2 regions of the Marinobacter sp. RI1 genome follow, and region 2 is predicted to be linked to the other one. Evidence: riboswitches for the same ligand, from Rfam matches in the RefSeq annotation. Region 2 holds a riboswitch; the other holds the start of a gene.
What was found. A riboswitch is a leader RNA that binds a small molecule or an ion and turns the genes downstream of it on or off. The one in region 2 is predicted to bind cobalamin.

Region 1: it holds a riboswitch for cobalamin, as region 2 does, so the genes downstream of both, ACAM27_RS02740 (ribonucleoside-diphosphate reductase subunit alpha) here and ACAM27_RS01465 (TonB-dependent receptor domain-containing protein) in region 2, are expected to answer to the same signal.

Annotation. Positions count from the first base shown of each region.
Region 1 is NZ_AP031605.1:615,597-626,240, forward strand. Features, by position in the region: gene urtE (urea ABC transporter ATP-binding subunit UrtE) at 1-442, shown strand, start outside; gene ACAM27_RS02720 (aliphatic amidase) at 617-1,663, shown strand; gene fmdA (formamidase) at 1,934-3,166, shown strand; gene ACAM27_RS02730 (zinc ribbon domain-containing protein) at 3,170-3,523, shown strand; gene ACAM27_RS02735 (DUF3047 domain-containing protein) at 3,575-4,303, opposite strand; cobalamin riboswitch at 4,409-4,606, shown strand; gene ACAM27_RS02740 (ribonucleoside-diphosphate reductase subunit alpha) at 4,737-7,499, shown strand; gene ACAM27_RS02745 (ribonucleotide-diphosphate reductase subunit beta) at 7,527-8,585, shown strand; gene ACAM27_RS02750 (CHASE2 domain-containing protein) at 8,795-10,282, shown strand; gene ACAM27_RS02755 (hypothetical protein) at 10,260-10,559, shown strand; gene ACAM27_RS02760 (M48 family metalloprotease) at 10,556-10,644, shown strand, end outside.
Region 2 is NZ_AP031605.1:325,149-335,792, forward strand. Features, by position in the region: gene ACAM27_RS01460 (cobalamin-binding protein) at 1-616, opposite strand, end outside; gene ACAM27_RS01465 (TonB-dependent receptor domain-containing protein) at 643-2,451, opposite strand; cobalamin riboswitch at 2,606-2,815, opposite strand; gene cobD (threonine-phosphate decarboxylase CobD) at 2,840-3,904, opposite strand; gene cbiB (adenosylcobinamide-phosphate synthase CbiB) at 3,901-4,860, opposite strand; gene cobT (nicotinate-nucleotide--dimethylbenzimidazole phosphoribosyltransferase) at 4,975-6,033, shown strand; gene ACAM27_RS01485 (histidine phosphatase family protein) at 6,038-6,637, shown strand; gene cobU (bifunctional adenosylcobinamide kinase/adenosylcobinamide-phosphate guanylyltransferase) at 6,621-7,151, opposite strand; gene ACAM27_RS01495 (putative nucleotidyltransferase substrate binding domain-containing protein) at 7,292-9,169, shown strand; gene ACAM27_RS01500 (3'-5' exonuclease) at 9,162-9,884, shown strand; gene ACAM27_RS01505 (QsdR family transcriptional regulator) at 9,946-10,524, shown strand; gene ACAM27_RS01510 (hypothetical protein) at 10,608-10,644, shown strand, end outside.

The sequences.
Region 1 (10,644 bases), 290 kb from region 2:
GGGGCGGATGATTTTCCCGACCCTGACGGTGAAGGAAAACATCGAGACCGGTCTGGCTGCGGTGGGCGAGAAGAAAATTCCGGAAGACCTTTATGAGCTGTTTCCGGTGCTGAAGGAAATGCAGCACCGCCGGGGCGGCAACCTTTCCGGCGGGCAGCAGCAACAGCTGGCCATCGCCCGGGCCCTGGCGACCCGGCCCAAGGTGCTTCTGCTCGATGAGCCGACCGAGGGCATCCAGCCCAACATCATCAAGGACATTGCCAAGACCCTCCGGCGCATTCGCGATGAGCGGGGGTTGTCGATTGTGGTGTCGGAGCAGGTGTTGAGCTTTGTGATGGATGCGGCGGACCGGATTCTGGTGATCGAGAAGGGGGAGATTGTGCACGAGGAGCTTCGGGAAGAGGCGGATCAGGACAAGATTGCCAGTTATCTGGCCGTTTGATTATGGGGTTTGGTGCAAGCCGCTGAGGCGGGGACAACCTTCCGAAACACGCCGTGAATACGTCCCTGTAGGCTCGGATGCGCCATCCCTGGCGCATACGGTTTCGGAAGGTTGTCCCCGCCCCATCGGCCCGAACTTCAGAGATAACCTGCAAAGAACCTTGGAGTAAGAAGTATGAGACACGGTGATATTTCCAGCAGTAACGATACCGTCGGCGTGGCGGTGGTGAACTACAAGATGCCCCGGCTGCATACCAAAGCCGAGGTGCTGGACAACGCCCGCAAGATTGCAGACATGATCAAGGGTATGAAGGTGGGGCTGCCAGGGATGGATTTGGTGGTGTTTCCGGAATACAGCACCATGGGGATCATGTACGACAACGACGAGATGATGGAGACCGCCGCCACCATTCCCGGAGATGAGACAGCGATTTTCTCGGCGGCCTGCCGGGAGGCGAATACCTGGGGGGTGTTTTCGCTCACCGGCGAGCGCCATGAAGATCATCCCAACAAGGCGCCTTACAACACCCTGGTGCTGATCAACAATGAGGGTGAGATTGTCCAGAAATACCGCAAGTGCATTCCCTGGTGCCCGATTGAGGGCTGGTACCCCGGCGACACCACCTATGTGACCGAGGGGCCGAAGGGGATGAAGATCAGTCTGATCATCTGTGACGACGGCAACTACCCGGAGATCTGGCGCGACTGCGCCATGAAGGGGGCGGAGCTGATTGTGCGGTGCCAGGGTTACATGTATCCGGCCAAGGAACAGCAGATCATGATGGCCAAGAGCATGGCCTGGGCCAACAACTGTTACGTGGCGGTGGCTAATGCCTCCGGCTTTGACGGGGTGTATTCGTACTTCGGGCACTCCGCCATCATCGGCTTTGATGGTCGTACCCTGGGTGAATGTGGCGAGGAGGACATGGGGGTTCAGTACGCCCAGCTGTCTGTCAGCCAGATCCGTGACGCCCGCGCCAACGACCAGTCCCAGAACCACCTGTTCAAGCTGCTGCACCGGGGCTACACCGGCGTCCACAACTCCGGTGACGGCGACAAGGGCGTGGCCGATTGCCCGTTCGAATTCTATCGCACCTGGGTGATGGATGCCCAGAAAGCCCAGGAAAACGTCGAGGCCATGACCCGAAAAACCGTGGGCACGGCGGAATGCCCGGTGGGTGAACTGCCGTTCGATGGCAAGGAAAAAACTGCAGGGGCCTGAGCCTGTGAGTCGATAGAATCCATGCCGGTTGGGGTGAAAACCAATATCAGTGAAGAGAACCGCCAACTGGCGGTTCTCTTGTTTCTGGCCGAGCTCAAGGGGCAGGAGATAGTGGTGCGCCAATACGTCGAATGACGTAGGTGCCGGGGGCAATTCGCGAATACCGCGCCGGTGGCGTATCGCGGATAGTGAAACGGTCAGCGCAGGCGCCGTCGGGCACTGCGTTCCCAAGCTTAGACGCCGAACGCCAAGAACCAAGGAGCGACCGCTATGGCCGAAACACTCATCAAGATCGATTTGAGCAAATCCGCGTACGAGAACGAGAATATCCACAACCGCTGGCATCCGGACATTCCCATGGCGGCGACGGTCAAGCCCGGGGACGATTTCATCCTCGAGTGTTACGACTGGACCGGTGGCCAGATCAAGAACAACGACAGCGCAGACGACGTGCGCGACGTGGATCTGACCCAGGTTCACTTCCTGTCTGGCCCGGTGGGCGTGGAGGGCGCAGAACCCGGCGACCTGCTGGAAGTGGACATCCTCGACATCGGTGCTTTCAAGGACAGCCAGTGGGGTTTCAACGGTTTCTTCTCCAAGAAGAACGGCGGCGGCTTTCTGACCGAGCACTTTCCGGAAGCCCAGAAATCCATCTGGGACTTCAACGGCATGTTCACCAAATCCCGCCACATCCCCAACGTTGAATTCGCCGGCATGATCCACCCGGGCCTGATCGGCTGCCTGCCGTCGAAGGAAATGCTGGCGGAGTGGAACAAGCGCGAGAAAGAACTGTACGACACCGAGCCGGATCGGGTGCCGGGCCTCGCGAACCTGCCCTACGCCGACACCGCCCACCTGGGCAAGCTGGCGGGGGATGCCGCCAAAGAGGCGGCGCTGGAAGCCGCCCGCACCGTACCGCCCCGGGAACACGGTGGTAACTGTGACATCAAGGACTTGTCCCGTGGTTCCAAGGTGTATTTCCCGGTCTATGTGAAGGGGGCAGGCCTGTCGGTGGGCGACCTGCACTTCAGCCAGGGCGACGGCGAGATCACCTTCTGCGGCGCCATCGAAATGGCCGGCTGGATTCACCTGCGGGTGAACCTGATCAAGGACGGTATGGCCAAATACGGCATCAAGAACCCGGTCTTCAAACCCAGCAGCATCAAGCCGCGCTACGAGGACTATGTGATCTTCGAGGGCATCTCGGTGGATGAAGAGGGCCAGCAGCACTACCTGGACGTGCACGTGGCCTACCGCCAGGCCTGCCTCAACGCCATCAACTACCTGACCAAGTTCGGTTACACCCCGGCTCAGGGTTACGCGTTGCTTGGTTGTGCGCCGGTGGAAGGCCACATCAGTGGCGTGGTGGATGTGCCCAACGCCTGCGCCACCCTGTGGTTGCCGACCGAAATCTTCGACTTCGACATCAACCCCACGGCGGAAGGACCGACCAGGAAGGTCACGCCGGGCACCGACGTACCCCTTTCACCGGACAAGGAGTAAGCCATGCCACTGTACGACTACAAATGCCGGGAACACGGGCTGTTCCAGGAACTGGGCGCCATGGCCGAAGCCGGTAATCCGGCCCATTGCCCCACCTGCAAGGCGCTGTCACCCCGGGTGATTGTGCTGCCGCCGGAGCTCCTGGCCATGGACCCGGCCCGCCGCAACGCGGAGGCGCGGAATGAAAAGGCGAGCCATGAGCCCATCATCTCCACCGCCGACCAGCGGGCCCGGGACGCCGAGCACCGCAAGAGTTGTGGCTGCAAGAAAAAGTCGGACGGTAAACACATGCTGTTCTACACCGCCGACGGCAAGAAGATGTTCCCGTCCATGCGGCCCTGGATGATCAGCCACTGACCATTGCTTTCACGTGTTTGGCCCCCTTGAGGGGCCTTTTTTTATGGCCGATCAGCGGTTTTGCTCCAGGGTGAGGTCGCCATACCAGGCCGTGGCCTGCTCGCCGGTGTTGTCGGCGTCGGTCATGATGGCCACGCCCACAATGGCGGGCGGTTCTTCGCCGAAGGCCTGCCGGTAATCTGCCACCAGGTCCCGGGTAACGGTCACCCATTCGCCCACCCGCGACGGCCCGGAGTTGACAGCAATCATCATGGTTTTGTCGGTGTAGGCGTTGGCGACCATGCTCTGCTCTGGTAGCTGATTGGCCCAGATGTAGTTCAGGGCGTTGCCGGGCAGGGTCTCGCCGAACAGCACTTCCACGGTCTTGCGCTTGGCCCGTTCAAAAAAGCCGGCCTTGTCCGGCTGAAACTCAAAGGCGACGTAGATGCGGGCAGGGTAGTCATCACCGGACTTTTCGCGGGCGTTGCCGGCTTCGTAGATGTTCGACACCTTCCAGCGCCATGACAGCGTGAGCGAGTCGCCGGGCACCAGCTCAACACGGGCAATCAGCCCGGAAGCGCTGGCGTCTGCGTCGGCACGGACCACCTGCTGGCCGTCGTCCGTGTCCAGGGTGTAGCGGGTGTGCGTCTCGATGTTCGGAAAGGTCAGAGGTTCCCAGCCGTCCTCCAGTGAGGTCATGGTGGAGAACCGGGTTAGCCGGTCTGTGTCTGCCCACACCGGACTGGCGGCGAGACCGAGCGTCAGGGTACTGGCCAAAAGCAGCGAAATTCTCACATTCATTCCTCAAATCCGGTGGTCTGGAGATGGACAGGCTCTGTTGCAAAAAGTGCCTTGTCTTGGCGTATTCGGCCCTATATAGTGACCGGGTCCTTGGTTAACTACCATATATTGTGATCAAACTCTGATCATCTTGATCACAGGGTAGTCGGGAATCCGGTGAGAATCCGGAACTGACGCGCAGCGGTATTGGGGAACGAGCGTGGCAAGATGACACTGGCGCAAGCCGGGAAGTCGCCACGCAAGGCGGAATCAAACGATTCGTGCCCCTGAGTCCGAAGACCTGCCAGGGATCAGAAGCCCCCCATGGGTTTCTGGACTGCACCTTCGCGATTCAAGGGTGAGCAGATTGGTCAGGCCTGCCCGTATTCGGGGCAAGGTGTGCCACTGCGTTCGCGAGGGTGAAACGGAACCAACGCGAATTCAGGAGAGCACCATGACAGCCACTGCCATTGCCGAACCCCCGGCCCCCGCGACCGATACCCAATCCCTGCAAGTTATCAAACGAAACGGCACCCTGGTGAGTTTCAACCCGGCCAAGATCAGTGTCGCGGTGACCAAAGCCTTCCTGGCGGTGGAAGGGGACCAGGCAGCCGGTTCCGCCCGCATCAACGACGCCGTGCACCGGGTTACCGAACAGGTAGTGCAGGCCATCAGCCGCCGCCTCAAGGCCGGTGGCAAGGTGCACATCGAAGACATCCAGGACCAGGTGGAACTGGCCCTGATGCGGGCCGAAGAGCAGAAAGTGGCCCGGGCCTACGTGCTGTACCGTGAAGAACACGCCCGCCAGCGCGCCGTGGACGAGCCGGTGGAAGCGCACCCGCACCTGACCGTGAAAAAAGCCGATGGCAGCATCGCCCCGCTGGACCTGGGCCTGATGAAGCAGCAGGTGGAACAGGCCGCCACAGGCCTGGACGGCATCAACGGCGATTCGCTGGTGGAAGACGCCCTGCGCAACCTTTACGACGGTATCGAAGAGACCGAAGTCCTGTCTGCCCTGATCATGACCGCCCGGGGCCGCATTGAACGGGAACCCGACTACAGCGCCGTAACCGCCCGCCTGCTGCTGGAACAGCTCCGGCTGGAAACAGCGGAAGCCCTGGACCTGCCCCGCAGTCTTCCGCTGGCAGAGATTTATCCACAGGCCCTGAGCGCCTTTGTTCACGCCGGTATCCGCTACGAACTGCTGGACGAAGCCCTGGCAGCCTTTGACCTGGAACGCCTTGGCAACGCCCTGAAACCGGAGCGCGATCTCCAGTTCGGCTTCCTGGGCCTGCAAACCCTGTACGACCGTTACTTCCTGCACTGGAACAAGGCCCGCCTGGAACTGCCACAGGTGTTCTTCATGCGGGTGGCCATGGGCCTGGCACTGCGTGAGGACGACCCCAACGCCCGCGCCATCGAATTCTATGAGCTGCTGTCCAGCTTCGATTACATGGCCAGCACGCCCACCCTGTTCAACAGCGGCACCCGGCATTCCCAGCTGTCGTCCTGCTACCTGACCACGGTAGGCGACGACCTGGAAGGCATTTACGGGGCCATTCGCGATAACGCCCTGCTGTCCAAATGGGCCGGTGGTCTGGGCAACGACTGGACCCCGGTGCGGGCCCTGGGCTCCCACATCAAGGGCACCAATGGCCAGAGCCAGGGCGTGGTGCCGTTCCTGAAGGTGGTCAACGACACCGCCGTGGCGGTGAACCAGGGCGGCAAGCGCAAGGGCGCGGTCTGTGCTTATCTGGAAAGCTGGCACCTGGACATCGAAGAGTTCCTGGAACTGCGCAAGAACACCGGCGATGAACGTCGCCGTACCCACGACATGAACACCGCCAACTGGGTGCCGGATCTGCTGATCGAGCGCATGCGCGAAGACCGCGACTGGACCCTGTTCTCCCCCAGCGATGTGCCAGATCTGCACGACCTGTACGGCAACGCCTTCCGTGAGCGCTACCAGCACTACGAAGCCCTGGCCGAGCAGGGCAAGATCAAGCTGTTCAAGAAAATTCCGGCCAAACAGCTGTGGCGCAAGATGCTGACTGTGCTGTTCGAGACCGGTCACCCCTGGATCACCTTCAAGGACCCGTGCAACCTGCGCTCCCCGCAGCAGCATCAGGGCGTAGTGCACAGCTCCAACCTGTGTACCGAAATCACCCTGAACACCAGCGCCGATGAGATTGCGGTGTGCAACCTGGGCTCGGTGAACCTGGCTGCCCACATCAGGGATGGCGAGCTGGACGTCACGCGCCTGGAGCGCACCGTGAACACCGCCGTGCGCATGCTCGATAACGTCATCGACATTAACTTCTACGCGGTACCGCAGGCGCGCAATTCCAATCTGAAGCATCGCCCGGTGGGCCTGGGCCTGATGGGTTTCCAGGACGCCCTGTACCAGCTGGGCCTGCCGTACTCCAGCCCGGAAGCGGTGGAATTTGCCGATGTTGCCATGGAGCAACTCAGCTACTTCGCGTTGCGTGCCTCCGCCACGCTGGCGGGTGAGCGGGGCGCCTACGACACCTACGACGGCTCGCTGTGGAGCCAGGGCATCCTGCCGATGGATTCGGTGGGCCTGCTGAAGGACAACCGCCGGGACGGCGACCTGTCGCTCAATACCAACAGCCGCCTCGACTGGACCCCGGTGCGGGAGCTGATTGCCAAAAACGGCATGCGCAACAGCAACGTGATGGCCATTGCCCCGACCGCGACCATTTCCAACATCGTGGGCGTGTCCCAGTCCATCGAACCGGCGTACCAGAACCTGTTCGTGAAATCGAACCTGTCCGGCGAGTTCACCGTAGTGAACCCCTCGCTGGTGCGTGATCTCAAGGCCGAAGGCCTGTGGGACAACGTGATGGTGAACGACCTGAAATACTTCGACGGCAGCGTGCAGCAGATCGACCGCATCCCCGCCGAGCTCAAGGCCCGCTACGCCACCGCATTCGAGATTGACCCGCGCTGGCTGGTGGAAGCGGCGGCCCGGCGCCAGAAATGGCTGGACCAGGCCCAGAGCCTGAACCTGTACATGGCCGAGCCCAGCGGCAAGAAGCTGGATGCCCTGTATCAGCTGGCCTGGGAGCGTGGCCTCAAAACCACCTACTACCTGCGCTCTCTGGGAGCCACTGGCGCCGAGAAGACCGCGCCGGTGTCGGCGCCACAGCCGCAGGTGTGCAGCATCGACAATCCCGACTGCGAAGCTTGTCAGTAACCATTTACTTATTTGGGAGGCACCCACATGCTGGACTGGGACGACGAACCAAAAGCGCAAACCGCTGCCGCCACCACCGGCGGCCCGGCGCCCGTGAATGTCGATGACAAGCGGGTGATTAACGGCGAGACCGACATCAACCAGTTGGCTCCGTTCAAGTACCCCTGGGCCTGGGAGTACTTCATGAACGCCAACAAGAACCACTGGACGCCGCTGGACGTGAACATGGCGCAGGACGTTCACGACTACCACCACCGGCTGACGCCGGCGGAAAAACACGTGTACGAGAACGTGCTGGCGTACCTGACCACCTCCGACATCCTCGCCATGCGCAATATCGGCCTGGCGGTGATGGAGAAGATGAGCGCGCCGGAACTGCAGATCTACCAGGCCCGCCAGGTGTACGAGGAAGCGCTGCACACCTGGACCTACCAGCACTGCATCGAAACCCTGAACTTGGACCAGAGCGAGATCTACAACCGCTACCGCGTGGTGCCGGAGATCAACGGCAAAATCCAGCTGGCCAACCGCCGGCTGGACGCCGCCATGCGCTCCGACATGAACCTGCGCAACCCGGACGAACTGCAGGACTTCGTGATGTCCTACCTGTTCTTCGCCGCCGTGTTCGAAGGCTGCTGGTTCTACAACGGTTTCAGCCCCATCTTCGCCCTGCAGCGCCGGGGCCTGATGCGGGGTACGGGTGAACAGTTGCAGTACATCTTGCGGGACGAAGCCATGCACTTCTCCTTCGGCCTGAAAGTGGTGAACCAGATTCTCGAGGAAGAGAAAATCACCCTGGACCCGAAAGCGGTGCGTGAGATGTGGGACGAATCCGAAGCCGCGGAAATGGCCTACGCCAACTACGTGCTGCGGGACCCGATTCTGGGTTACTCGGCGGAATACCACAGCGAACAGTTCCGCTTTGTGGCCAACCGCCGGGCCCGTACCGTGGGCCTGGAAGAACCGTTCCCGGGGGCGAAGAACGTGTCGCCCTGGCTGGACGAGCAGGCCACCCTGCGCAAGGAGAAGAATTTCTTCGAAACCCGGGTGATTGAGTATCAGACCGGCGCGCAGCTGGAGTGGTAATTGAGCATTCAGATACCTGCTCTGAGAAGTGGGTATCTGTCAGAGTTCTTTACAAAACAGAATAGAAACAGCATTGGTCTGTATATTAAGTGACCAGATAAAGCGTGTTTTTTTACTATAGGCCTGATTGTTGCCTGAGTAAGTACTCATAACTTGCTCGCTTCCGCAGTGCGGGCAGCGTGGGATTGCATCCCCGTGCGGAGGCCAGAGTGCAGACGTTACATGCAGGCACATCGCTAGCCGGAATGATTCGCCGCCACTGGGCGCTCCTGGTGGTGGGCTATTTTCTTGTTTTTGCCGATCCTTTTGGCATCAGCTCAAGAAGCACCCAAGCGATCAGTGACGGATTTGATCGGCTGTTTTCACCGTTCTATGATCAGGCGGTGACGACCAGCGGTGCCGACCTGGTCGATGTCATTCTGATTGATGACGCCTCCATCCGCCGGCTCTCCCACGAAGAAAATGGTTACCTGAGCGCCAATGACTGGCCTCTGGCCTACAGCGACCACCTGGTTCTGATCGACGCCCTTCGCCGCCTGGGGTATGGCACGATTATTCTCGACATCACCTTCTATCGTGCGCGCCAGCTGGATGACAGCTTTCCGCTACTTGTGGCCCGATTGCAGTACTTTCGGGAGCACACGGGTTTGGCCCTGGTCATGAGTGCTGGTGAACATCCGGGCCACCTTGAACCCTCAATTCAGCCACTCATTGCAGCGGCTTCTGATATCGGGTTGGTTGGCTGGTCCGGCTATGGCTCACTCTATCCGATAAGGCGAGCACTGCCTGAATACGGTGAGGTTCCGACGCTGGCTGTTGCCGGATATCAGATCTATTGCCGGCAACCCCGATCCGGGCTTTGCGGCGATTTATCGGAGGCAGCGGAGGCCTGGATGGTACCCCAGCCTCCCGGTATGCATCTCAGTTGGGGAATGCCGGCGCAGCGTATCACCTCAACGCTGGATTGCCGTGCAACGCCCGAAAACAATGGCGGATTTAGCTCACTCTGGCACTGGGCCAGGAATATCCTTCGCGCAGAATCCGTCAGTAACAACGGTGCCAAGCCATGCCCGCCGGTGCCGACTGCCACCCTTCGGGATGTCTTTTGCCTGGCGCCAAACTGCGATGATTTCTTCACCGAGATGCCCCTGCATAACCGGATTGCGATTGTGGGTGTGTCTTTACCCTCGGCCAGAGATCTGTTTAACCCACCAATTGCGGGGCAGCTGCCTGGCGTTTATCTGCATGCCGAAGCACTTCGCAACCTACTGCATTACGGCGCGGACTATCTGAAACCGATCGGGGTGGAATGGAATCTCGCCGGGATTGGCCTGCCAGGGTGGACCATTCCGGTCGATCTGTTGCTGTCCTGGCCGCTGATCCTTTTTCTCATCCTCATGCTCGCGCGCTGGGTTCTGGCATGGCGCTGGCGCGACGAGCGTCGAGCGGAATGGCCAGAGTTGGCGGTGGAGCTGGCTGAGTTGATCATCATCGTCCTCAGCCTTTGTGTGCTCTACAGCGTTTTACTGTTGTTTCACCGCACCCCTGGCTTCCTGGCAGAGCTGATCGGTTTGACACCGTTACTGTTGATCGCAGTCAGAAAAGAAAGAAAGGAGATGGAAAATGAACGGAAAGCGATGGCTTTGGCTGCTTGCACTGCTGTGCAGTTCGGCCTTGGCAGAGGCTCAGTCCATTGAGGGTTTTCATGACCCGGAGAATGCCTTCGTCAGTAAACCGGATGGCTCGCTTGTACCGGCACGTGAGCTCGGTTTGCAATTACCCGTCACGATCAGTGGTAAGGAGCGGGGCCAGTACCTGTTTGAAGGGCCGGGGGGCACCTATCGGGTGTTTGTTCCGGAGGTGATTACCAGCGATTCCAAACAGCCGGTTATCTACTGCGATAAATCACAGGTGGTGTTTGCGGATGACCATCAGGTGGCCAGTGCCCGTGGCGTAGGGGAGGACTGCCCATGAACTGCCAGCACAAAATAGCGCTTGTTTTAGTCGCCGTGTGTTTCGGCTTCATCGGCTGCAGCTCATCGCCTTACCAGTCGAAAGA
Region 2 (10,644 bases):
CACCGCCACACAACTCAATCATTTCACCAATCAGATGGTCACGGTTGACCGTCATCAAAGGCTCATCCCACACCTGATAGAACACCGGTACTGCATCGGCACCCGAAAACCTGGCTCGCAGGTCTGTAATGCCTTTGCGGAATCGCTCCGCCTCGGCAAAACCCGCGGCTTCAGTACCGGCCAGGGCAGAAAGACGCTCAATGGTGTCAGACACAGCCTCAAAACTGCGGGGCTCGATGGAGAACACAGGCACACCCATCTCTCTGAGTGTCGCCAACTGCTCGGTCGGGTTTCCGGTTACCCAGCCAATCACCAGATCCGGCTGCAGTTCCAACAGGCGCTCCATGTCCATCCGGGTGTGGCTGCCAACCGAAGTCACTTCTTTGGCGGCCGGGGGGTAGTCACTGTAGGCGACCACTGCAACGACCTGATCGCCGGCTCCGGCAGCCCAGGCCAGCTCGGTAGCCCCGGGGGAAAGCGCGGCAATCCGTTGTGCCGGTTGCTCAAGGCAAATCTCTTTACCCAGATCATCCGTGGCACAGACCGGCGATGCCAGGGCGGGGAATGCCAGCAGCATCCCGCCCAGAATCAAAGCCATTGCCTTCAGATCTGCCACAGAGGCCTCCCCCGGTTTAACGGTTATTATCGGATATCGTAACGCACGGTCAGCATGGCAGTGCGGCCGGCTGCAATGTAGTCCAGGTCATTCTGCCGATCATAACGAGCGGTGCTGTATTCCTTGTCCAGCACGTTAGCCAGCGTCAGCCGGGTTGACCAGTCAGGGGCAAAGCGCCAGCCCGCCCGCAAGTCCAGAGTAGCAAAACCGGGCAGTCTGTCGTCGTTGGCACGGTCATCGTAACGATAGCCTTCGGCCACCACTGTGCCACCGAAGTCCCAGGTACCAACGCGCTTACTCAGGTCAAGACGCAGGGTTTTGCCACTCCGGCGCTGGAGTCGGTTTCCGGTTTCCCGGTCTTCCGGGTCCAGCAGCGTCAGAGCCGCATCACCGCGCCAACCATCCCGCTCAAAACCAGCGCTGAACTCGGCACCACGGATTCGGGCTTCATTGACGTTCATTGGCGTCCACAAGCCACTGGGGGTCGGGCTCCAGGCAATCAGGTTGTCCACATCCAGCTGGAACAGCGCTGCATCCCAGAACCAGGTCTGATAGTGGCCACTGGCACCCAACTCCACCGTTCCGGACTCTTCTGCCTCCAGGTCCGGGTTAGCTCCGGGGAAATACAGATCGTTGAAGGTGGGTGCCCGGAAAGACGTACCATAACTGATCCGTACTCGGTGGGACCGATCCAGAGCATGGCCAAGGGCAATGCCACCGGTTTCATTTTTGCCGTAGGCTTCGTTGTCGTCACCGCGCACACTCAGTTGAAGGTCGGTTGGGCCGAAGTTCAGGCGCAACTGGCTGTACAGGGCGGTGTTGGTGCGGCTGGTCTCGGCGTAATCGGTAGTACCGCTGACTTCGTCGGTCATTAACTCTGCCCCAACCACCAGCTCATGGACATTCCAGGTAAAGGTATTGTCCCAACGCGCTGCCCGTGAGCGGGTATTGAAGGTGCTATTGAATGTGGGCGTAACGTTGTCGGTTTCGTCCCGGGATTCAGAGAACTGAAGTGAATGACGCCAGTAGTCACTCACCGGGGTTTCCAGCCCGAAGCCGATGGTGCGAATCATGAAATCAATTTCGCCGCCTTCGTATTCGGTGTTGCCCTCGCTTTGCACCATCACCAGGCTGGCTTCTCCGCCGGAGTCCAGCTCATGGACGACACGTCCGATACCGGCGGTGTTGCGGAAGCCCCGGTCGTCACCATCGGTGATCACTGCTGTACCGTCGGTTTCTTTATGCAAACCACTCAGGCTGAAACGGGTATTTCCAGCGCGGGCAGCAACACCGGCACTGCCTTTCTGCGTGTTGAAATTACCTGCACCGGCTTCTACCCAACCTGCCGGCGTGTCTTCCGGGTCCAGCGTAAAAGCCTGCACAACGCCACCGACAGCATCGGAACCGTAAAGTGAGCTCCGGGCGCCACGGACAATTTCCACCCGCTCAATCAGTTCAACGGGAAAGTACTGCCAGGAGGGACCACCGGATGTGGCCGAACGCAGGCGCACACCATCAACCAGCAGCAGCGTGGAGTCGTTGGCGGTGCCGCGGGTGTAGACACTGGTGGTTTTTCCAAAGGAACCGTTGCCGGTCACGTTGATGCCGGGTTGTCCTCGCAGCAGCTGGGTGAACTCTGAGGGGCTTTGCTCGCGGATAGTTTCTTCGTCGATGACCGTAACTGATGACAGGCTTTCACCCGCAGTCAGAGGCCCAAGGGTGGCGGTAACGACAATCGGTTCCAGCTTGCGTTCATCCGACGCTTCATCGGCGGCAACAGCAGGCAACGCCAGTGGTAATAACATCAGGGCGGGAAGGGCTTTGGCAGTACTCATAGCTTCACTCACGTTTCACCGCACGCACCCGTACGGTCGATCAATTAACTGCGGAGGAAGACAGACTGCTCAGACGGGGGTGGAGGGCGTGTCAGTAAATGCGAGCCAGGTTCACCCACCGCCGTCGCCCTCCGCAACGTCTGGTGTCCGGAACCCAAGGTTCCGCCTTTCAGGCCGGTCTCCGGGCTTACAGGCGGAGCCTGTGCTCCGGGGCAACCACCTTCCCATGCCATTGGCACAGTGGCGTACTGGATTGCCTTTCACCTGATTACCGTTGCGGGGGCAGCGCCGGAATATCACCGGCTTCCCGTTTCACTGCAGGCACTCCTCCGGACTATCGCCAGCCTGGACAAAATGCATACAGCACCTGAAATCGCGGGCAAGACTATCAACCAGGGTGGGGGTGGTCAATGAGATATGTTAATTCAGACAACGCACCCTCCAGCCGTTGCCAACCGGTTTCATCCGGTGGCAAACCGAAACGCAGGGCTGCGGGTGTGTCAAAACGCCTGACCAGAATGCCGCGGCAAGCCAGTTGGTCAGCAATGCCCGCTGCGCGGGGATGTTGAACCGTTCTGAAGAGCAGGGTGCCGGTGGGGGACGACATCCCATATTGTCTGAGCAGGCCGTCCATGCGCAGTCTGGCCGTTCGCAGGCTAGCACGAGCCTCCACCTGCCAGGCCCGGTCTTGCAGTGCCCTGGCCATCAGGTACCGGGCCGGACCGCTGACCGTCCAGGGACCAAGTTCGTTCGACATCTCGCACGCCAGACCAGGGTCGGCCAGGACCGCACCGGCACGGAGACCGGCCAGCCCGAAAAACTTGCCCAGCGAGCGCAACACAATCAGCCCCGGAGCGCCCGCCCACGGGTCCAGGCCGAAGCCCGGCTCGCCCTCAATAAACGCCTGATCCAGCACCAGCCAGCCATCACGCTCGCGCAGCCGCTCGTGCCAAAACCGTAAACGGGCAGGATCCATCAGCTGCCCGGTCGGATTATTCGGCTGTATCCAGACCACTACATCCACAGAATCCAGCCATGCCAGCTCCGCTTGCATTGTCGCCTGTTCAGGAATCGCCACCACGTCGAAACCCGCTCGCCGCCAGGCATGACCATGCTCACGATAACCGGGCATGGGCACGGCCACCCGACCGAAACCATGCTTACGGGCACGAACCGCTGGCAGGGCCATGATCGCCGCCTGGGAACCCGCTACGGGTAGGCAGCAGGCACGCTCCGGCGCCCCGGCCCAGATACGGATAATCTCTTCCAGCCCATCTTCCGGCTCCGGCAGCCGTTGCCATACCTCCGCCGGAATTGCCGGAACCGGCCAGGGCACAGGATTAATACCGGTGGAGAGATCCAGCCATTGTTCCGGAGGAATGCCCCAGTGCTGAGCCGCTGCCCTCAGGCGACCTCCATGCTCCGGCAAATCAGCACCATCGAACGCTGTCACCCGATACCTCCTGACCAGAACGCATTCAGAGTTGCGGCCAAGGCCAACAACACCAACAGCCACAACATCACGCCACGCTGAACCAGGGAAATCGCGCCCTCCACGGTTTGCGCCGTGGCGCCTTGCCCGCTGCCCAGCAGCGGTCGCTGCTTCACGCCACCGGAATAAGGCGCCGGGCCGCCCAGTGTGACACCGAGCGCGCCCGCTCCTGCTGCCATCACCGGGCCGGCGTTCGGACTGTCCCAGGCCCTGGACTGTTCACGCCAGCATTTCACGGCCAGCCGGGTATTGCCCAGCAACGCATAGGTCAAGGCAGTTAGCCGGGCAGGCACCCAGTTCATAGCATCATCGAGCCTGGCGGCGCAGCGCCCGAAATACAGATATCGTGGCGTCCGGTAGCCCCACATGGCATCCAGCGTGTTCACCAGCCGGTGCAAAACCAGTCCGGGCAAGCCAGCGACCAGATACCAGAACACGCTTGAAAACACCGCATCCGCACCGTTTTCCAGCATGGATTCCGAGGCCGCGGCGGCAACGCCTTCGTCACTCAACACTGCAGCATCCCGACTGACAATGCGGCCAACCGCCAGCCGGGCCCTGGCACCATCCCCGCACGCCAACGCAGTCGACACCGCCCGGCCATGTTCCGCCAGCCCCCTTAATGAAATGGCAAGCCAGACACCGGCCACCTGAGTGAGCAGCCACAGCCAGCCCTCCAGCAGGAATTGCAGAAAAATTGCCAGTACGACGGCTGGCATGACCGCTACCAGGGTCGCCAGCACCCCCAGCAAGAGGCTTTGCGCCGGGAAAGTCTGCTGATCATTCAGGCGTTGCTCCAACAGGGATGCCCACCGACCGAAGCCCACCAGCGGGTGCCACCGACGGGGCTCACCCATCAACCAGTCCAACAAAACCGCCGCACCGCACACCAGCACTGCAACCACAAACGTATCCAAAGCCGGTCTCCCTGATTCAATTGCCGGCAAGTCTAACCGACCGGTCACGAAACTTGACAGCCTTGCCTCCCGGTTAGACCATCCTCGGTTTTCCGCCCACAAGGACCCATCGCCATGGCACTGCCCGACAGCTGGCTCACGTCTCCCCCACGGCCCTCGGTTCAGCACACAGCGCTTGCCGCCGAGCGTCAGCAGGTGCTCACAAAGCCACCCGGCTCTCTCGGGCAGCTGGAACAGCTCGCCATCAGTCTGGCGGGCCTGCACGGCACCGACAGACCCAGCGTTGATCCGGTGCGAATGGTGGTGTTTGCCGGCGATCACGGCGTTTGCGCTGAAGGCGTTTCCGCATTTCCTCAGGCTGTCACCGCCCAGATGGTCGCCAATTTTGCCAGCGGCGGCGCCGCCATCAGCGTGATGGCCAAGGAACTCGTTGCCAGTCTGGAAGTGGTCAACCTGGGTACCGTTGGTGAAGTACCGGAGTTACCCGGCGTCATAGATCAGATTATCGCGCCTTCCACGGCCAACATGGCAGAATCACCGGCCATGTCCTCGCGCCAGGTTGAATCCGCGCTATCCAGTGGCGACGAAGCCGCCAGGCGTGCCGCAAACGTTGGCTGCCGCCTGTTTATTGGTGGCGACATGGGCATAGGCAACACAACCAGTGCTGCAGCACTGGCCTGTGCCCTGCTGGGGCAGCAGCCCACCACCCTCGTTGGCCCGGGCACAGGGCTGAACTCCGAGGGCGTTGCCCGCAAGGCGAGGGTGGTTGAAAACGCGTTGCAACGGCATGGTCCCGACCGTGATCCGCTGATGGTACTGGCCTCTCTGGGAGGCTTCGAAATAGCCGCACTGACCGGCGCCATCCTGGGCTGCGCCGCGCGCCGGATCCCGGTTCTGGTGGACGGTTTTATTGTCTCAGTCGCTGCACTGGTGGCCGTGCATCAACAACCGGCTGCGCGCGAGTGGCTTCTGTTTGCACATCGGTCAGCCGAACCCGGCCACAGTGCCGTGCTGGAGGCACTTGATGCCTCGCCGCTTCTGGATCTTGGCATGCGCCTGGGCGAAGGCAGTGGCGCCGCCGTTGCCGTTCCCCTGTTACGCGCCGCCTGCGCCCTGCATAACCGGATGGCCAGTTTTACCGACGCTGGCGTCAGTGGCAAAGCGGAAGAATAGCCCTATGACCACCACAGTAATCGACCTGATACGCCACGGCGAACCGGAAGGCGGCCAGATGTTCCGGGGCAGTAAAGACGACCCCTTGAGCGACACCGGGTGGCAACAGATGATAGCTGCCATCGCCGAGGGTGATCAGTGGGACGCCATCGTCAGTTCACCCATGCAACGATGCCAGCGTTTTGCCCAGCAACTGGCCGATGAACACAGAATTCCACTGCATATCGAAGAAGATCTCCGGGAGATCGGCTTTGGTGAGTGGGAAGGGTTGACCGCTGAGCAGATCCAGGAGCGCTATGGGGATCATCTTAACCACTTCTGGCAGGACCCCATCAACTTCCTCCCCCCCGGCGGTGAGGCTGTGACGGATTTCTACCAGCGCACTATTGACGGTTTTGATCGATGGCAGCAAACACTTGCCGGCAAACGGGTCTTGGTGGTCTGCCACGGAGGCGTGATCCGCATGGTGCTGGCCAATGTATTGGGCATTCCGCTGGAGAGATCATTCACCGGCTTTGCCGTGCCTTACGCCTGCCGCAGCCGGATACAGGTGGACCAGTCCGAATTCGGTGTGTTTCGCAGCCTGATCAGCCACCAGCCTTGAGGGTAAGTGGCAAACCCGCCACGGCCATCACCACCTCATCACAACGCTGGGCCAGGGCCTGATTGAGCCAGCCCAGCTCATCCGCAAAGCGACGGGTCAGCGGATCCATGCCGATGGTCCCGAGCCCCACTTCGTTGGTCACAATGACCAGGGAGCCAGGATAGACCTCAACCGCCTCAAGAAAGGCCGCCCGTTCGGGCTGGAACAAGGCGCCGTCGGCAAACAGCAGATTGCTCAGCCACAGGCTCATACAGTCCACCAACAGCAACGGCGGTTCTCCTGGGCCGCTGGCATACTCTGATAATACCTGACCCAGGCGCAGCGGCTCTTCAGCAAGCTGCCAGTGGTCCGGCCGCAGTTCCTGGTGACGCTGGATACGCAGTGCCATTTCATCATCGCCTGCCGTCGCGGTCGCCACATAAACCACGTCGTTACCGGTCGCTTTGGCCCTCTGCTCAGCCAGCCCGGTCTTACCGGAGCGAATCCCGCCGGTTACCAGTAACTTGTTGACCATAAACCTTTCTCCAGCCCGCCCCATTCCGGTGCCAAGGTACACCAACCGGACAGACAACTGCTATAGTTTGGCCAGACTCCGGAAACGGCGGCACCGCAATCGCCGGCTTCAGAACAAGACCGATTAACCCTGGAGAGCCCATGCAGGCCGAGCTGCTCGACATCCGCAACCACATCGCCCAACACGCTCCCTTCGACGAAATGCCCGAAGAACTGCTCGACCGCATCGTCACTGGCATCGAAGTGGCCTATTACCGGGCCGGCACCCAGATCCTTGAGCTGGGCCAGCAGAACTACTGGTTGCACTACATCCGCAGCGGTGCGGTGGAAATCTTCCGGCGTTCGGGCGAGCTTTACAACCGCATCGGTGAGGGCGAAATCTTTGGCCAGTTTGGCCTGCTGCGCAATCAGAAAGTGCGCTTTCCGGCCAAAGCCATCGAAGACTGCCTGATCTACAAAATCCCCTACGAGACCTTCCAGCATCTGTGGGAAAACGACGAGAACTTCGCGGATTTTGTCGAGATTGAAGACCACAGCCGTCTGCGTTCGGCGGTCTCGCGCCGGCACAAATCCAACGAACTGATGTCCGCCAAGGTCACCCGGCTAATTGCCCGCGAGCCAGTCTCCGCCCCGACCACCGTGCGCCTTCAGGAAGCCGCCCGGATCATGACCGACAACGGCGTGTCGGCACTGCTGCTGATGGACGAAAGTGGGGATTCGCCCCGGCTCAAGGGCATCATCACCGACCGGGATCTGCGCACTCGGGCGGTCACCAACGCACTGCCATCAGAAACCCCCATCAGCGAGATCATGTCCGAAGGGCTGATTACCATCAGCGCCCGCAGCTACATCTTCGAAGCCATGCTTACCATGCTGCACAATAACGTGCACCATCTGCCAGTGATGGAAGACCATGAAGTGCGTGGCGTAATCGCGCTGTCCGACATCGTCAAATACGAGAGCCAGAGCAGCTTGTACCTGGTGAGCAACATCTACCACCAGAACGACGTCAAAGGCCTGAAGAAAATCAGCCGCGAAGTGCGCGACAGCTTCGTGCGCATGGTGAATGAAGACGCCAATTCCCACATGATCGGCAGCGCCATGGCTGGCATCGGCCGAAGCTTCAGTCAGCGCCTGTTGGAGCTGGGCGAGGAAAAACTCGGCCCGCCACCCATCCCGTATTGCTTTATGGCTCTCGGCTCCATGGCCCGGGATGAACAGCTGGTGGTTACCGACCAGGACAACGCCATGGTGCTGGACGACAGCTTCATTCCGGAAGAGCACGACGAATACTTCCTGGCCCTGGCCAAATTTGTCTCCGACGGCCTGGCTGAATGCGGCTACACCTACTGCACCGGTGACATCATGGCCACCAATCCGAAATGGCGACAACCGCTGAGCGTGTTTAAGGATTACTTCACCGACTGGATCGACAACCCCAAAGCCGAAGCCCTGCTCAACAGCAACATCTTCTTCGACCTGGACGGCATCTACGGCGAAACCGACTATGCTGAACAGCTGAAAACCCTGATCGTGAACAAGGCCAGCAACAGCCAGCGCTTCCTTACCTTCCTGGCCCGCAATGCCCTGAACCGCACGCCGCCCCTGGGCTTCTTCCGCACCTTCGTCCTGGAAGAAGACGGCAAACACCAGAAAACCTTCAACCTCAAACGCCGCGGCACCGCACCGGTTTCTGACCTCATCCGGGTGCACGCCCTGGCCTGCGGTTCCCGCTCCCAGAACTCCTTCGAACGCCTGCGCGACATCGCCAAAACCAAACTCATGCTGGACGACGACGCCGGCAACCTGCGGGATGCCCTGGAATTCATCTCCATCGTCCGCATCCGCCATCAGGCCCTGGCCATCGAAGAGGGCCGCGACCCGGACAACAACGTGCGCCCGGAGGACCTGTCGCCGTTTGAACGCAGCCACCTGAAAGACGCCTTCCAGATCGTCAGTAACGCCCAGAAATTCCTGCGCTTCCGCTACAACGCCGGGGGAGCCACCCGGAATGTCTAGCGTGATCAAAAGCGGCAACAGCAAGCAGAATTGGCCAGAGAACTACCGCAAAGGCGCCGAACAGGCAAAAGACGCCAGAATCCGCGCCTTCTACGAAGCCGGCTGCCCCAGTCCGGACACGCCTGTCCGGGACGTCCCCTTAGTGGCCCTGGACTTCGAAACCACTGGCCTGGAAGCCGACCAGCATTCCATCGTCAGCATCGGCCTGGTGCCCTTTACCCTGACAGGTATCCAGCTCGGCCAATGCTGGCACCAGGTGGTTCGACCCAGACTGCCCCTGCACAAAACCTCTGTGACCATCCACGGCATTACCCACAGCGAAATCGAAAACGCCCCGGACCTGGAAGACGTACTCGACCCGCTGTTCGAACACCTCAACGGCCGAATCCCCGTGGTGCACTACCGCAACATCGAACGCCCGTTCCTGAACACCGCCCTGCAATGGCGCCTGAACGAACAACTCCGCTTCCCGGTCATCGACACCATGGCCATCGAAGCGCACCTGCACCCAAACCGCAACCCCAGCCGCTGGCAGCAACTGATGGGCAAAAAGCCGATCTCCATCCGCCTGGCCGACAGCCGGCTCCGCTACGGCCTGCCCCACTATGCCTCCCATAACGCCCTGATCGACGCCATCGCCACAGCCGAGCTGCTTCAGGCCCAGGTACTGCACCACTTCAGCCCGGAGACCCCCATTGGCGATCTGTGGGTGTGATGCCATAGCCCCAAGCCCCGGCAACCGATAGAATGTCCCCAAACCAGCCAAAGGGACCGAAGTGACCACACCAACCGCCAAAACCACCCCCCTGGACGCCTTCCGCCGCGCCAGAAGAATGTGGCTAAAAGGGGAAAAAATCAGCCTGGCCGCCCTCGCCGACGACCTCCACATCGGCCGCGCCACCCTGTTCCGCTGGGTTGGTAACCGCGACCTGCTGATTGGTGAAATCCTGTGGTCCCTGTACGAGCCCCTGTACAAAGAAGCCCGCGCCGTTACCCCCGGCCATGGCGTCGACTACGTGGTGGGCGTGTTCCGCCACATCAACATGACCATCCTGCACTTCGCGCCGCTGCGAAAGTTCCTGCATCAGGACCCGGAATACGCCCTGAAAATGCTCACCTCCTCCCACTCCACGCTGCACGCCCGCACCGTGGAAGTGAACACCCGCCTGCTCAAAGACGAAGTGCGCGCAGGCCATCTGAGCCCACCCATGAACATCCAGAGCTTGTCCTACTTCATGGTACGAATCGCCGAATCCTGCCTGTACAGCGACATCATTGGCGGCCGCGAACCCCGCGATGAAGAGCTTGAGGATGCCTGCACTGCCGTGCGCATATTGCTGGGCGGAAAGGTCTGAGCTCCTGATACCTCTGGAAACCTGGCCAGCCTGGGATTACTCTTTGCTGACATCCACAGGAAATCATCAGCAAGGAGTGCACCATGAACCACCGTAACACCCAACCGCGCCTCAACGCAC